Regions from separate parts of the Exiguobacterium sp. s64 genome, predicted to be linked through region 2. Evidence: riboswitches for the same ligand, from Rfam matches in the RefSeq annotation. Region 2 holds a riboswitch; the other holds the start of a gene.
What was found. A riboswitch is a leader RNA that binds a small molecule or an ion and turns the genes downstream of it on or off. The one in region 2 is predicted to bind S-adenosylmethionine.
Positions count from the first base shown of each region.

Region 1 (7,619 bases), on a different contig from region 2:
CAGGCGCTAGTCATTTTTTATTAAACGATGATTGGGCCGGCCGCGACGACCGCCTCACTCGCTTTCGTGAATCGTTTGAAGTTGTCTTGGAACTTACGGGCGAGCGCTGCCGCCTCGGCGTCGTAGCGGGCCTCGTCTTTCCATGTGCCCCGTGGGTTGAGCACGTCGTCTGGCACCCCGTCGATGTGGCGTGGGATCTCGACGTTGAAGATGTCATGGCGCGTCGTCTCGACGTCACGGAGTTTCCCGTTGACGGCCGCGTTCACCATCGCCCGTGTATAGGCGAGCTTCATCCGCGATCCTTCGCCGTATGCGCCACCGGTCCAACCGGTATTGACGAGATAGACGTCGACGTCATGTTTCTCGATCAACGTGCCGAGCATGTCGGCGTAGCGTTCCGGTGCGAGCGGTAAGAACGGTGACCCGAAACATGTCGAGAAGGTCGCCTGCGGCTCCGTCACGCCGCGCTCCGTGCCGGCTAGCTTCGACGTATAGCCTGACAAGAAGTGATACATCGCCTGCTCCTTCGTCAATTTGCTGATCGGAGGCAGGACGCCGTACGCGTCGGCCGTCAAGAAGACGATCGTGTTCGGATGACCGGCTCGTGACGGAAGCATCGCGTTATCGATAAATTGAATCGGGTAGGCGGCCCGTGTGTTCTCAGTGAGTGAGATGTTCTTGTAGTCTGGTGCCCGTTCCTCGTCCAAGACGACGTTCTCAATCAACGAGCCAAATCGAATGGCATCGTAGATTTGAGGTTCGTTCTCACGCGACAAGTTGATCGTCTTCGCGTAGCAACCGCCTTCAATGTTGAAGACGCCGTCAGGAGACCAACCATGCTCGTCGTCCCCGATTAAATGACGTTCTGTGTCGGCCGATAGCGTCGTCTTTCCGGTACCCGATAGCCCGAAGAAGAGAGCCGTCTCGCCGGCGTCCGATACGTTCGCCGAGCAATGCATCGACAAGACGTGCTGTTCCGGTAACAGGAAGTTCATGACTGAAAAAATCGATTTTTTAATTTCGCCGCCGTATTCTGTTCCCCCGATCAGAATGGTCCGTTTGGCGAATGAGACGAGAATGAACGTTTCGGAGTTCGTCCCGTCGACTTCCGGATCGGCCTTATAGCTCGGTGCATAGATGACCGTGAACGGATCAAAGGCACCTTGTGTCGGCCATTCGCGCAAGAACAACTGTTTCGCGAACAAGTTGTGCCACGCGTATTCTGTGATGGCCCGCACTGGAAGCGTATAATGCTCGTCAGCCCCGGCAGACGCCTCGAGATAGTAGAGCTTGTCTTTCGTCTCGAGATGCGTGAGCACTTTATCGAGCAGTGCCGTGAACTTCTCTTCTGCGATCGGTTGGTTGACCGGACCCCAGTCTACTAAATGATTGCTGACTTCATCTTGCACGACGAATTTGTCTTTCGGTGACCGTCCTGTGAATTTACCTGTACTGACCGATAAAGCCCCGTCTTTCGTCAGTACGCCTTCCCCGTTGCGAATGGCTTCTTCCACCAATTCTGGAACCGTTAAGTTCCGCATCATGTCGGCACCTTTAATTAATTCTTCGATTTTCAGGAGCGTTGTCGCCATCCTGAATCCCACCTTTCCCCTAAATAGATGTGGATGAAATCCGCATACTTCCGCGTTTAATTAGTATGACGTTTTTATTATATGTGACATACTAATCAAAAACAAGCCTTTTTCACCCTTTAAAGTAAGCGCTTTCTTACACTGTCATTCTAACATATTCTGTACCAGGTCATAGTACAAAATCGAAAACCGACAAAAAAATGTTTGATATTTCACAAACATAACTATTACGAGTTCGTGAAAAGTTTTACGAATTCAGTCGATACGCTTGACAGAACGGGGTGTCATTTATATGATGGTCTTCGTAACGGATACTCTTATTCTGAGCGGTGGAGGGAACAAGGCCCTACGAAGCCCAGCAACCGTCCGATTTGTCATTGTTATTCGGAAAAGGTGCTATCCTGAAGCGAAGCGCAAGCTTCGAACGATAAGAGGGTAAGGAAGAACGATTCAACCTTTCCCATTGAACATGGCGAAAGGTTTTTTTCATTACCGTCCCAAAGCAACGCGTAAGGGGAACGAGTACCGTCCACACATCACCCTTATTATAGGAGGTTTTTCGAAATGGCAAACTTGAACCGTCGACTTTTCACTTCGGAGTCCGTCACGGAAGGACATCCGGATAAAATTTGTGACCAAATCTCAGATGCGATTTTGGATGCGATTTTAGCTGAAGATCCAAACGCCCGCGTTGCGGCTGAGACATCTGTCACGACAGGTCTCGTGCTCGTAGCAGGTGAGATCACAACATCAACTTACGTGGATATCCCGAAAGTTGTTCGTGAAACAGTTCGTGAGATCGGCTACACACGTGCAAAATATGGTTTTGATGCAGAGACTTGTGCTGTCCTCACATCGATTGATGAGCAATCGGTAGACATCGCCCAAGGTGTCGACCAAGCGCTTGAAGCTCGTGAAGGACAAATGACTGAAGAAGAAATCGATGCAATCGGCGCTGGTGACCAAGGTCTCATGTTCGGTTACGCAACAAAAGAGACACCAGAACTCATGCCGCTCCCGATTTCACTCGCGCACAAATTGTCACGTCGTTTGGCAGAAGTTCGTAAGAACGGCACGCTCGCTTACCTTCGTCCTGATGGTAAGACACAAGTGACGGTCGAATACGACGAAGCGAACAACCCAGTTCGCATCGACACAATCGTCATCTCGACGCAACACGCCGAAGACATCACACTCGAACAAATCCAAGCTGATTTGAAAGAGCACGTCATCGACGCGGTCATCCCGTCTGAACTCATCGACGCGGATACAAAATACTTCATCAACCCGACTGGCCGTTTCGTCATCGGTGGACCACAAGGGGATGCAGGCCTTACAGGACGTAAGATCATCGTCGATACGTACGGTGGTTACGCTCGCCACGGCGGCGGCGCGTTCTCAGGTAAAGACCCAACCAAAGTTGACCGTTCAGCGGCGTACGCGGCTCGTTACGTAGCGAAAAACCTCGTTGCAGCGGGACTTGCTGACAAAGCAGAAGTTCAACTTGCTTACGCGATCGGCGTTGCCCACCCGGTATCGATCGCAGTCGACACGTTCGGCACAGGTAAATTGAGCGAGACTGAGCTCGTCGAACTCGTTCGCGAGAACTTCGACCTCCGTCCGGCCGGCATCATCAAGATGCTCGACCTTCGCCGTCCAATCTACAAGCAGACAGCAGCTTACGGCCACTTCGGTCGTACAGACGTTGAACTCCCATGGGAGCAAACGGATAAAGCGGCAGTGCTTGAAGAAGGCGCGAAACGCTTCGCATAAGACAGTAAAAACGACCTTTCGCTGAGAAAGGTCGTTTTTTCTTGTTAAGATTGGTTTTTATCCTGCTTAGATGTATCATCGTTAGAAGAATCGTTAGAAGAAGAATCAGATGACGTTTCTTGGCCTAGCGCGGTGTCTTTTGCTTCGACCACTTTCTCGCCAATCGATTGTAAGTCTGATTTTGCTTCCATAGCGGTGCCGGCAACTTGCGTTAAGTCTTGTTTCACCGTATCCACTTCTCCAGCGACTTTTTCATAGACATTTTGAACGTCGGTGGCAACTTCTTGGATGATTCCAGAAGCCGATTTCACTTGGTCAATGACTTGCGAAGCTTTTCCGCTAGGATCTTTAGCCACTTCACTTACTAAACCACCGACAGATGATTTAGCAGTCGTGAGCGATTGTTTTGTGTTTTGACGGTTCGAAGAACTAAGTAGAGCAAGGGCACCTCCGACTACAGCTCCTAAAAGAATTCCTCTCACCAGTGTAATCCGAGGACCAGATGATTCTCCAGAATCAAACTGACGGTTCGGATGATTGGCTTGGTCGACTTGTGGATCATGTTGTAGTTTCGGTTCCATAGTAACACTCCTTTTTGTAAGTTGGCATTGATACTCTTATACCCGAGTCAAAATGGAAAATAACGTCTTCCTTCATTTCGACATCAAAAAGTAATGAGCGGGCAGGATATTTTTTTGCTGATGGGGAATGATACTACTAGATTGGCCAAAAGGGGGATGCCGTTATGAAGATCAGGGAAGCCGTACCAGAAGATGCCGCCACCATCCGCGATATTGCGCTCGCAACGGTCAGTGAACAAGACGAGGTTCGTTCAAAAGTAATGGAACGGGCTTATCAGCAAGAAGAGATCGTCCGCGCCATCAGTTCAAGCGAGGAAGCGAAAGAGCAGTTGTTCATTGTCGGTGAAGCCGAAGGCGACGTCATCGGGTTCTATCATGCGATCGACCGCGGGGATACGTGGGAAGTGCTCCGGCTCTATCTTCATCCGACCCATCACCGACAAGGTCTCGGAACGTCCTTATTGTCTCATCTGCGCGAACGTAAAGTTCAACCGATCGAACTGTACGTCGAGAGTTCGAACGAGCAGGCGATCGCCTTTTTGAACCATGAGGCGTTCATCGAATTGAATCGGATACAAGAGGAAGTGTACGACCAACCGATGGAACTGATTCATTTGCGCTATGACCCGAGCTAAGACCCTAGACGGATTTTCTGACAAACATCAGTCTCGGCTGATGTTTTTTGTTAGTATAAAAACATGGACATAATAAAATGAGGTGACAGTATGACATACGAAGAAGAATCACGAAAAGGGGTTATCGTGATCGTCTATCCGCTCCAGTTCACGTCACGCTTGAGCGAGGCGTTTTTAGGACGGTTACGTGACGAATATGAAGTTCTCGTCGTGACCGGACAGACGGTTGGCTTGACGGCGGAAGACCATAAGCTGTTAATCAAGAACACGCTACGCGAGGCGAGCCAGTACAAACTGCCGATTCACGTCATCGCCTTCAGTCTCGGGACATTGTTAACGAACCGATTGCTCCAGGAATACGATGTGCCGCTCGGCAGTTTGACGTATATCTCACCCTTGTTCGATTGGCATCCGTCCCGCCAAATCGGCGGATTGAAACAAGTCGTCGCGAGTGCGGTCGACCGTTTCCGTCCGGATTTGCCGCTCGGCATGATGACGTTCATGGGTGCAGGCGAAGAGTCGTCCCGCTTCGGTGAGATCACGTACGGGCAATACCGGGAAATCGAGGAAGAGATCGTCGAGCATCAAGAAGAGAAGAAACATTTGCCGCGCCTTCCACTCGCTTGCTTCTATGCGCCGGACGACCGCTTCGCCGATGTGAAACTGACGCTCAACGTCTGTCGAAAAATTGGCGGCGATCAAGTGTACATTCGCCGGCTCGAAGGCTTCCCGCATTTCGGCTATGAACGACTGAACACGAAGTTCGCGGAGACGCTCATCACGTTTTATGAATTGATTCGAGAATGACAAAACAGGCGACTCGCTCGAGTCGCCTGTTTTCATGCACGTTTTTCAATCGCCACGATGAACGGGGGATGATTGATTTGATTGATGAAGCCGTAACGGAGGACGCCGGCCCGCTTTTGATCGAGTGCCTCGACGTAGGCGAGCACCTCGTCGCGCTCGATTTTGCCGCTATTATGGCCATGATAGATGACGACGACGATGACACCACCGACGGCCATGACGTCGAGCAGTTGCTCGAGGGCGTCGATGGTCGTATTGCCCGTCGTCGTGACCGACTTGTCGCTTCCCGGTAAATAACCGAGGTTGAACACGGCGGTTGTGATCGGGCGTGTCTCGTCCGCTACAATTTCTCGGACGGTGTCGTGGCTGTCGTGGATGACAGTGACGCGGTCCGTCAATGCTGCTTCCTCGATGCGAATGCGTGTCGCCTCGACCGCCGCTGCTTGGACATCAAACGCGTAGACGTGTCCCGTCGCCTCGACGAGTTCGGCTAAAAACAATGTATCGTGCCCGTTGCCGGCCGTCATATCGATGGCGACGGCACCAGGTGTGACGTGTTCACGGAGTAGGTACTTCGCGAACGGTAAGACTCTCATTAATCCCATGGCTCTCATCCTTCTTTTTTCCTTGGAAGGAATCACGACGCACCAGTTCGGCATCGATGGCGTTCAAGACGGCCATCTTGTGCCGGCTCCACGTCGGACCGATCAACAGATCCGGTGGCCCGTCACCGGTCAACCGATGGATGACGATCTCGGGCGGTAACGTCTCAAGCTGGTCGCAGACGAGGGAGACGTAAGTCGTCTCGTCCATGAGCTCGAGCAATCCTTTTTCGTACTGACGGGCGAGCGGCGTGTGCTTCAAGACGTGGAGCAAATGGATCTTGATTCCTTGTATGTCCATTTTAGCAACTTCTCGCGCCGTGTCGAGCATCATCTCTGTCGTCTCGCCAGGGAGACCGTTAATGATATGGACAACCACGTTTATATTGCGTCGGCGGAGCTTGGCGAGACCTTCGAGGAACGTCTTGTAGTCATGGCCACGATTGATTTTTTTCGCTGTCACATCGTGAATCGTCTGTAGGCCGAGTTCGATCGTGAGGGACGTCCGCTCATTCAACTCGGCGAGATAGTCGACGACGTCGTCCGGCAGACAGTCCGGTCGGGTCGCGATCGATAGACCGACGACACCTTCCTCTTTAAGGGCAGGCTCGAACAATTCCCGGAGCCGGGCGACGGGGGCATACGTGTTGCTGAACGCTTGGAAGTAAGCGATGTAGCGGGCTTCTTTCCACTTCCGATGCAACCGTGCCTTCACTTCGGCAAATTGGACCGGGATCGGATCGCAGGCGTTGCCGGCAAAATCACCGCTGCCGTCGTCCGAACAGAACGTACAGCCGCCCTTCGAGACGAGCCCGTCCCGGTTCGGACAAGTGAAACCGCCGTCGAGCGGTACCTTGAATACTTTCCCGCCGAACTCACGGCGATATGCTTCATTTAATTTATGGTATCTGGCATCACCAAATGGATGTTGCATGAATATCCTCTCCTTCTTTGCTCATGCTATCACAAGCTCTCCTCGTGATTACTTCATAATAAGTAATTTTTCTTGACAGTTATGGGGCGTTCCGTTAGCTTGGAGAAGGACTTATTCTTGATTCGGCCGTCGTGCCGAATTTTTATCGTTAAACGGGAATGAAAGGAGTAACTGGTATGAACAATAAAATGCCGATTTCGGTATGGATTTTGGTCATTGCGATGGCGCTCAATACAACGGCGGCGTCTTTTTTATGGCCATTTAACACACTCTATATAAATGGATATTTAGGCGAATCGATGACGCTTGCAGGTATTGCCCTCCTCGTCAACTCGGCGCTCGCCATCGCTGGGAACTATATCGGGGGCACGCTGTTTGACCGGATCGGCGGAAAACGGACGCTCATCCTCGCGGTCGGGCTGTTGCTCGCGAGCTCGCTCGGTTTCTTGTTGTTTCATGCCACATTCCTCGGTTACTTGGGCTGGCTTGGGTTGATTGGGTTTTCGGGTGGCCTCGTCTTCCCGACCGTGTACGCGTTCGCCGGCTTGATCTGGCCGGAAGGCGGACGCCGTTCGTTCAACGCGATCTATGTTGCTCAAAACGTGGGGGTCGCCCTCGGGACGGCGATGAGCGGGCAAATCGCGCGCATCGACATCGAGTTGATCTTTTACGCGAACTTCTTCTTATCGGTCTTG
Region 1 is NZ_JACSLH010000007.1:9,118-16,736, reverse strand. Features, by position in the region: gene pckA (phosphoenolpyruvate carboxykinase (ATP)) at 21-1,592, opposite strand; SAM riboswitch class I at 1,907-2,026, shown strand; gene metK (methionine adenosyltransferase) at 2,157-3,365, shown strand; gene KNP64_RS10860 (hypothetical protein) at 3,410-3,946, opposite strand; gene KNP64_RS10855 (GNAT family N-acetyltransferase) at 4,111-4,581, shown strand; gene KNP64_RS10850 (alpha/beta hydrolase) at 4,672-5,388, shown strand; gene mnmM (tRNA 5-(aminomethyl)-2-thiouridylate-methyltransferase MnmM) at 5,421-5,993, opposite strand; gene mnmL (tRNA modification radical SAM protein MnmL/YtqA) at 5,947-6,924, opposite strand; gene KNP64_RS10835 (MDR family MFS transporter) at 7,101-7,619, shown strand, end outside.
Region 1: linked by a shared signal. The riboswitch ahead of metK (methionine adenosyltransferase) and the one ahead of KNP64_RS03835 (aminotransferase class I/II-fold pyridoxal phosphate-dependent enzyme) in region 2 are both predicted to bind S-adenosylmethionine.

Region 2 (7,619 bases):
TCTCGACGACTTCGTCATCCTTGTTATCGGTGCGGACGACGACGTAGTTCGGATACGGGTTGTCGACCGTGTCTTCGTGGAACAAGGCGTCCTCATTGATCGACAGGCCGGCACCCATCGCGAAGTTCGTGTTGATGGCAGCGAGTGCGACTTCCGGGAGCTGGGTCGGGAGCTGCGACGCCTCGAGTTCGATGAATTCAAGGTTGAGCGGGTTCTCGGCGATATCACGTTTCGTCGCCTTGTCCGTCAATCCTTCCTTCAGCGTGATTAGTCCCGCTGTCTCATACAGACGGAGCGCGCGTAGCTCGTTCGCCGGGTCGTTCGGGACGGCGACCTTGTCACCTTCTTTCAAGTCCTCGATGTCGGTCAATTTCTCTGAGTAGAGACCCATCGGGAAAGCGACGGTCTTGAACACGTCGTCGATTTTATAGCCTTTATCGGACTTTTGCAGTTCTAGGAATGAGAGCGTCTGATAACTGTTCACGTCGAGGCTACCCTCGGCGAGCGCCGTGTTCGGCGTATTATAGTCGTTGAACACTTTGATATCGAGTTCGAGGCCGTCTTCGGCCGCGAGTTCTTTCACTTTCTCGGCGATCTGTTGGTGCGGCCCGCCCGTGACGCCGATCGTGAGCGACTCCGTGCTGAGCGACTCGCTCGCGTCCGATTGTCCGCATGCCGAGAGCGAGATGGCGGCGAGTAGTGACGTTCCTGCAAGTACTGTTTTCTGTTTGATGTTCATTTGTTTTCCTCCTCCAAAATGAAAGCCCGCTACTCATTCAGAGTGGCGGGCACGACAAGTCAAAGTCGGACACGCTCATCTCCCAAACGATATCGTCTGTTGGAATTAGCACCATGATCATTACGATCTGGTTGCCGGGTTTCACAGGGCCAGTCCCTCCACCACTCTTGATAAGCAATCGGTCTATTAAATTGTTATCATCTTACTTTTAATTCTTTTAATTGTAAATAGAAAATTGTAAATTTTCAAAAATTATTTTCAAAAAGTCTTTATCGAGTGGTTCCGGCAACTGTTGCAGTTCGGTTTCCGTCATGACGGAGTCGACCAGTACCGGGATGTCGCCCGACCCGACCCCGAGCGCCTCGAGCGTCGTCGGTGCACCGAACCGTTTCAACCAGGCCTCCAAATACGGAGCATCGGCCGAGCGACGCAACCGCTCCTGGACGATTAGGCCGAAGCCGACCTTGTCTCCATGCAAGAAAGAGTGGGTCGACTCGAAGCGGCTGAGCGCATTATGGACCGCATGGCCCACGGCGACGCGTGTCCCGGCGTCACCAAATCCACCGACGGCGCCGCCGATGGCGAGCACGTGATCGACCGCGAAGCGGACGTCGTCACTATACGACTCAAAAGCGTGCTCGCTCAATTCAAGTTCGACGAGACGCCCGCACTGCTCGGCCAAGACGAGTCCGGTGTTGACGCCGGCGTCAGCTGAGCTGTCACCACTCAAATAACGGGCCTCGTAAAACTTCGCGACCGTGTCGATGACACCGGCCCGAAAGTATTCATATGGTGAGCGCGAGATGACCCGTGAGTCAACGATGACCCGTTCGATGACGACGCGGAACATGTCGTAGCGGTCGTAGCTCCCGTCCTCCTGATAGACGACGCTGAGCGGTGTGAACGCCGCACAGTTCGAGGCGAGCGTTGGGACGACGATGAGCGGGACGTTCCGTTGATAGGCGACGAGTTTGGCCGTATCGACGAGCTTGCCGCCTCCGACGGCGATTAACACGTCGGCGTCCAACGGTTTGAGCCGTTTGACTTCCGAGTCCGTGCACTCCCCGCTGAACCTTGTTGCCGGATAGTCCGCGATGGCCGGAAAGATGGCTCGGACGACGTCATACCCGTTCTGACCGTGCAGGACGTGGGCACGTCGGCCGTCGACTAAGTCATCCAGACGGTCGAGCGCGTCATCGGCGTGGTCATATTCAAGGACGGCCTGACGAATCATGCGCGCACCTCCTCATAGGCGGCAAACAACCGCTCGATTCGTTCGACCGCCTCGTCAATCTTCGGTTCCGGTGAGACGAGACCGAAGCGGACGTATCCGTTCCCTTCCGAACCGAAGAAATAGCCCGGGGTGACGGCGACTCCTGCCTCGTACAATAACTTACGCGAGAACGATTTGGCATCGCCCTCGGGCACTTTCGCCCAGACGAAGAACGAACCCTCCGGCGGCTCGACGGCCCACCCGGCCCGGTTCAACCCATCGATCAGGCGATCGCGTCGCGCCTCATAGAGTCGGGCCAAATCGTCCCGGATGGAGCGTGGGGCCTCGAGCGCGGCGACAGCCGCCGCCTGGATGGCCGAGAACACGCTGACGTGGACGTGGTCCTGATACGTGTTGATCGCCTCGATGATGTCCGCGTTCCCGACGGCGAAGGCGACGCGCCAACCGGACATGTTGAACGCTTTCGACATCGTATATACCTCGATGCCGACTTCTTTCGCCCCTTCCGCCTGCAGGAAGCTAGGCGGGACGTGGCCATCGAATCCGATGCTGCCGTATGCGAAATCGTGGACGACCATCAAGTCCCGCTCCCGGGCGAACCGAACGGTGTCGTCAAAGAAGGCTGGCGTGGCAACGGCCCCCGTCGGATTGCTCGGGTAGTTCAAATACATGAGTTTTGCATTTTGCGTATCGAGCGTCTCATAGTCCGGCAAGAAGCCGTTCTCTTCCCGGAGGACGAGGTCACGGACGACGGCACCGGCGAGGCGTGCCCCCGAGATGTAATCAGGATAGCCGGGATTCGGTAGCAAGATCCCGTCGCCAGGTTCGAGTACGCATTGCGGCAACGTGATGAGTCCGGACTTGGAACCGATGAGGATCGCGACTTCCGTCTCGGGATCGACTTCGACGCCGTACTCATTCAAGTAAAACGTCGCCACCGCTTGTTTCAGACGGGCCTGACCGCGGAACGGACCGTATTGATGGGTCGAGGCATCAAGGAGCGCCGTCTGAAGTGCGTCGCAGATTGGGGCGGGCGTTGGCAAATCCGGCGTCCCTTGACCGAGTCTGATGATATCGCGACCGGCCTGTTCAAGTGCTGCGACTTCATCGGCGAGTCCGACAAAATGTTGGGGTGGTAAAGTTTTAAGTAAGTGTGAGCGTCTGTCAGTCATGAATAGTCCTCCTATGCAAAAAACACCCCTTTCCGCGGAAAGGGGTGTCGAGATACGGATGTATTCAAACAACCACCTTTCCATCTCTCAAGGTCACCTTGCTGGAATTAGCACAGTATTGAATCAATCTGTTGCTGAAGCTTCATCGGGCCAGTCCCTCCGCTTCTCTTGATAGAAAGTGTTTTATATGCGATTTGTCTTTTTGTAATATGTCACTTAGTTAACCAAACGTTACCAATCTTGTCAATCCTTTTTCGAAAATAGGTGTGGCCTATTGAATCCCGATAAAAAAAAGGTCATAGTACAAAGTGAACGTTATTCTACAAAATTTAAAAGATGAGGGGATGGACCTTTGGAATTAAATCGTCAATTGATTTGGAAGTTGAGCGTGATCGGATTGATTCTGCTCGTCCTATGGAAAGTCATCAGTGAACCGGACACGATTTCTAGTGTGTTGCACTACACGTTCCAGTTGCTGACACCGATTATCATGGGAATTGCCATCGCGCTGCTCCTGAATACCGTCCTGTCCTATATAGAAGAACGGTTTCAATTAAAACGCTATCAAGGTTTGCTGATCGTCTATATCGTCTTCATCGGGATTCTCGTCATCTCTGCGGTGACGCTGTTCCCACGCATTTATTCGAGCCTCGCCTCACTCATCGAAGAGCTCCCGTTCTACATCCGACAGATTGACGGGTTCCTCGCCCAGTTGAACACGTACTTGAAAGAGTACAACGCGACGATTGCCCAAGCCATCGATTTCAGCCGCTTCGAGGAACGTTACTCGGGCTGGGTCGAGACCGCCGTCTTGTCGTCGGTCAGCTACGTGTCGAGCTTCACGATGACGCTCATCAATTTCTTGATTGGGATCGTCATCTCGATCTATCTGTTGAAAGACAAAGAGGTTTTTGCCCGCATGTTCAAGCGTCTGTTGTATGCGATGTTCCCGGTCGCGTCGGCTAAGACGACGATCGACATCTTTCAAGAGATGGATTACATCTTCAAACGCTATATTATCGGGAAGTCGATCGACTGCCTCATCATCGGGGTGTTGGCCGTCGCCGGTCTGTTGATCATCGGGGCACCTTACGCGCTTCTACTCGGCGTCATCGTCGGCGTCTTGAATTTTATCCCGTACGTCGGTCCGCTGCTCGGGATGATTCCGGCGTTCATCATCACCTACTTCTATGACCCGTTCACGGCGCTCATCGTCCTCTTGTTCATCTTCTTGTTGCAACAATTCGACGGACTTTGGCTCGGCCCGAAGATTCTCGGCGACAGCGTCGGCATCACCCCGTTTTGGGTCATCACCTCGATCATCATCGGAGGTAGCCTGTTCGGTCTCGTCGGGATGTTCATCAGTGTCCCGGTCACGGCGATGATTCAAGTCGTGTTCTCTCGGTTGATCGACTACCGGCTCAGCCGAAAGAATTTGAACGAATTATTATGACACATTGACGATTTAGGTTGACACATTTCACGGAAATATCATAATCTTGAAGAGAAGACAGTCCAATGCAGAAAGGAGAGGTACCGATGTCAGTCATTCAACGCTCGCACGTCCAAGTTCATATTGACCGGCAGGCGCCTCTCCGTGATTTGAATCCGTGATGTCGCCTGCCTTCCGAGGCATGCCTAAGATCTTAGGGACGCGTATGCCTTTGAGCATGCTGCGTCCCTTTTCTTATTCTATCAACTAAAGCAGGTGACCTTAATGATTCAATCACTCAAACAGCTCGACCGTAACATTTGGATCCGCTTCCTCGGAGAGACGATCACCGGTGTCATGATGTTCATGATCGCACCGTTCCTCGTCCTATACTATAGCGACAAGCTCGACAGTTATATCCAGGTCGGGGTCATCATGGCGACCGGACCAATCATGGCGCTCATCGGATCGGTCGTCGGTGGACGGCTCGCAGACCTGTATGGCCGCAAACCAATCATGATGGCTGCCATTCTTGGCGACGCCCTTGCCCTCGTCGGTTTCGCCTTCGCCGAAACGTTTTGGCCGCTCCTTCTCTTGAACGCCATGCTCGGTTTGACGAACTCATTGTTCCACCCGGCCGCAAGCGCGATGGTAGCCGATGTGACCGAGCCCGAACAGATGAACGAGGCGTTCGGTCTGTTGCGGATGGGGCACAATATCGGGGCTGCATTCGGCCCGCTCCTCGGGAGTGCCGTCCTCTTTATCGACCGGCAGTATATCTTCTACTCGGCCGCTCTCGTCTTCGTCTTGTACGCACTCGTCCTCGGTCGCTTCATCCGGGAGTCGCTCCCAGAGACGACCGATGTCGACACGCCATCGAACCGGGATGTCCTGCGCGTGTTCTACAATGACAAGGTGTTCCTCGTGTTCATCTTTGCCGGTGTCTTCATCTCGATGGGCTTCTCGCTCATCGAGAGCATGCTGCCCCTCTTCTTGAGAGAGTCGATGCCATCGTACACCGATCGTGAGAACCCGTTCGCCTATATGCTCGCCTTGAACGGCATCATGGTCGTGTTGTTCCAGTTTCCGATCGCTTCGAAACTCGGCCGCAAGTCGTTCGGCAACGTCATGCTCGCCGGGGCGACCATCTTCGGGGTCGGCATGATTCTGATCGCCGTCATGCCGCGTCTCCTCTATTCACTCGGGACACCGTACCTCGTTCTCGTCAGCGTCTTGCTCGCGGTGTACGCCTTCTATACGCTCGGCGAGATGATCATGTCCCCGGTCCAACAGACGTTCATCGCCTTGATCGCTCCGGAGAACATGCGCGGTGCCTACAACGGGGCCGCCAGCATCCAATGGTTGATCGGCGGGGTGACCGCACCGATCATGGCAAGCTTGTTCTTCGACCAACGCGCCGGACATATCGCGTTGATCCTCGTCGGGGCGGCCAGTTGCGTGTCGGGACTCATCTATTGGCAACTTGGACGCCGCGTCAGCGCAGCCGAAGCGAAACAAAAGACAGCTTGACTTATAAAACCACACTGAACCTAGTCGTTTAGTGTGGTTTTTTATTTCGTTCGAATATCATTAAATTTTGAATTTTTCATTCGTTTATTCTTTACAAACATAATGATTCTTTTTTATGATGATACGGTTAAGGAGGGATCTTTCATGGAAAGGATCGATAAACAGAAAATTGTGGACAGCGTGCCACAAAAAGGTTTTTTCGGACAGCCTAAAGGCTTGTTCACGCTATTCTTCACTGAGTTTTGGGAACGGTTCTCGTATTACGGGATGCGCGCCATCCTCGTGTTCTACATGTACTACGAGGTATCTGAGGGCGGTCTCGGTCTCGACCAGAATGTCGCCTTGTCAATCATGTCGGTATACGGCGCACTCGTCTACATGTCGGGGGTCATTGGGGGATGGCTCGCCGACCGTGTCTTCGGGACGTCTCGGGCCGTCTTCTTTGGCGGAGTGTTCATCATGCTCGGGCATATCGTCTTGTCGATTCCAGGCAGCCTGACGTTCTTGTTCATCTCGATGGCACTGATTGTCATCGGTACGGGCTTGTTGAAACCGAACGTTTCAAGCATCGTCGGTGACCTGTATCACGAGACGGACCGTCGTCGTGACGCCGGGTTCAGCATCTTCTATATGGGGATCAACCTCGGTGCCTTCATTTCACCTTTGATTGTCGGTGGAGTCCAAAAGAGCTACGGCTTCCATTGGGGCTTCGCACTCGCCGCGGTCGGGATGTTCATCGGTCTCGTCGTCTTCCTCGTCACGAAGAAAGGCAACCTCGGTCTTGCCGGTTCATATGTGCCGAACCCGTTGACGCCGTCTGAGAAGAGAAACGCGATCAAGTATACGACGATCGCGGTCATCCTCATCGGTGGCCTGTTGGCCGTGCTCATCCCGCAAGGTTTGTTCACGATCAACACGTTCATCGGCCTCGTCGGTGTGTTCGGGATCGCCATTCCGACGATTTACTTCATTATCATGTATCGCAGTCCGAAAACGACGGAAGTCGAACGGTCACGGATCATCGCCTACATCCCGCTCTTCATCGCCTCGGTCATGTTCTGGGCGATTCAAGAGCAAGGGGCGACGATTTTGGCCAGCTATGCCGATAAGCGGACCGATCTTGAATTTTTAGGGATCACGCTCTCACCGGCCTGGTTCCAGTCGCTCAACCCGCTGTTCATCATCATGCTCGCACCGGTCTTCGCATGGCTTTGGGTCCGACTCGGTGACCGTGCGCCGAGCATCCCGACGAAATTCGCGTTCGGGATCTTGTTCGCAGGGTTAAGTTTCTTGGTGATCTTGCTCCCGGCCTATTTCGGAGGCCCGGACACGCTCGTCAACCCGCTCTGGCTCGTCCTTAGCTACTTCATCGTCGTGCTCGGTGAGCTCAGCCTGTCGCCGGTCGGTCTGTCGGCGACGACGAAACTCGCCCCGGCCGCTTTCTCGGCCCAGACGATGTCGCTCTGGTTCTTGTCGAACGCTGCGGCGCAAGGGATCAACGCTCAACTCGTC
Region 2 is NZ_JACSLH010000002.1:51,639-59,257, forward strand. Features, by position in the region: gene KNP64_RS03825 (MetQ/NlpA family ABC transporter substrate-binding protein) at 1-739, opposite strand, end outside; SAM riboswitch class I at 812-916, opposite strand; gene KNP64_RS03830 (iron-containing alcohol dehydrogenase family protein) at 957-1,973, opposite strand; gene KNP64_RS03835 (aminotransferase class I/II-fold pyridoxal phosphate-dependent enzyme) at 1,970-3,145, opposite strand; SAM riboswitch class I at 3,223-3,323, opposite strand; gene KNP64_RS03840 (AI-2E family transporter) at 3,498-4,598, shown strand; gene KNP64_RS03845 (MDR family MFS transporter) at 4,863-6,107, shown strand; gene KNP64_RS03850 (peptide MFS transporter) at 6,252-7,619, shown strand, end outside.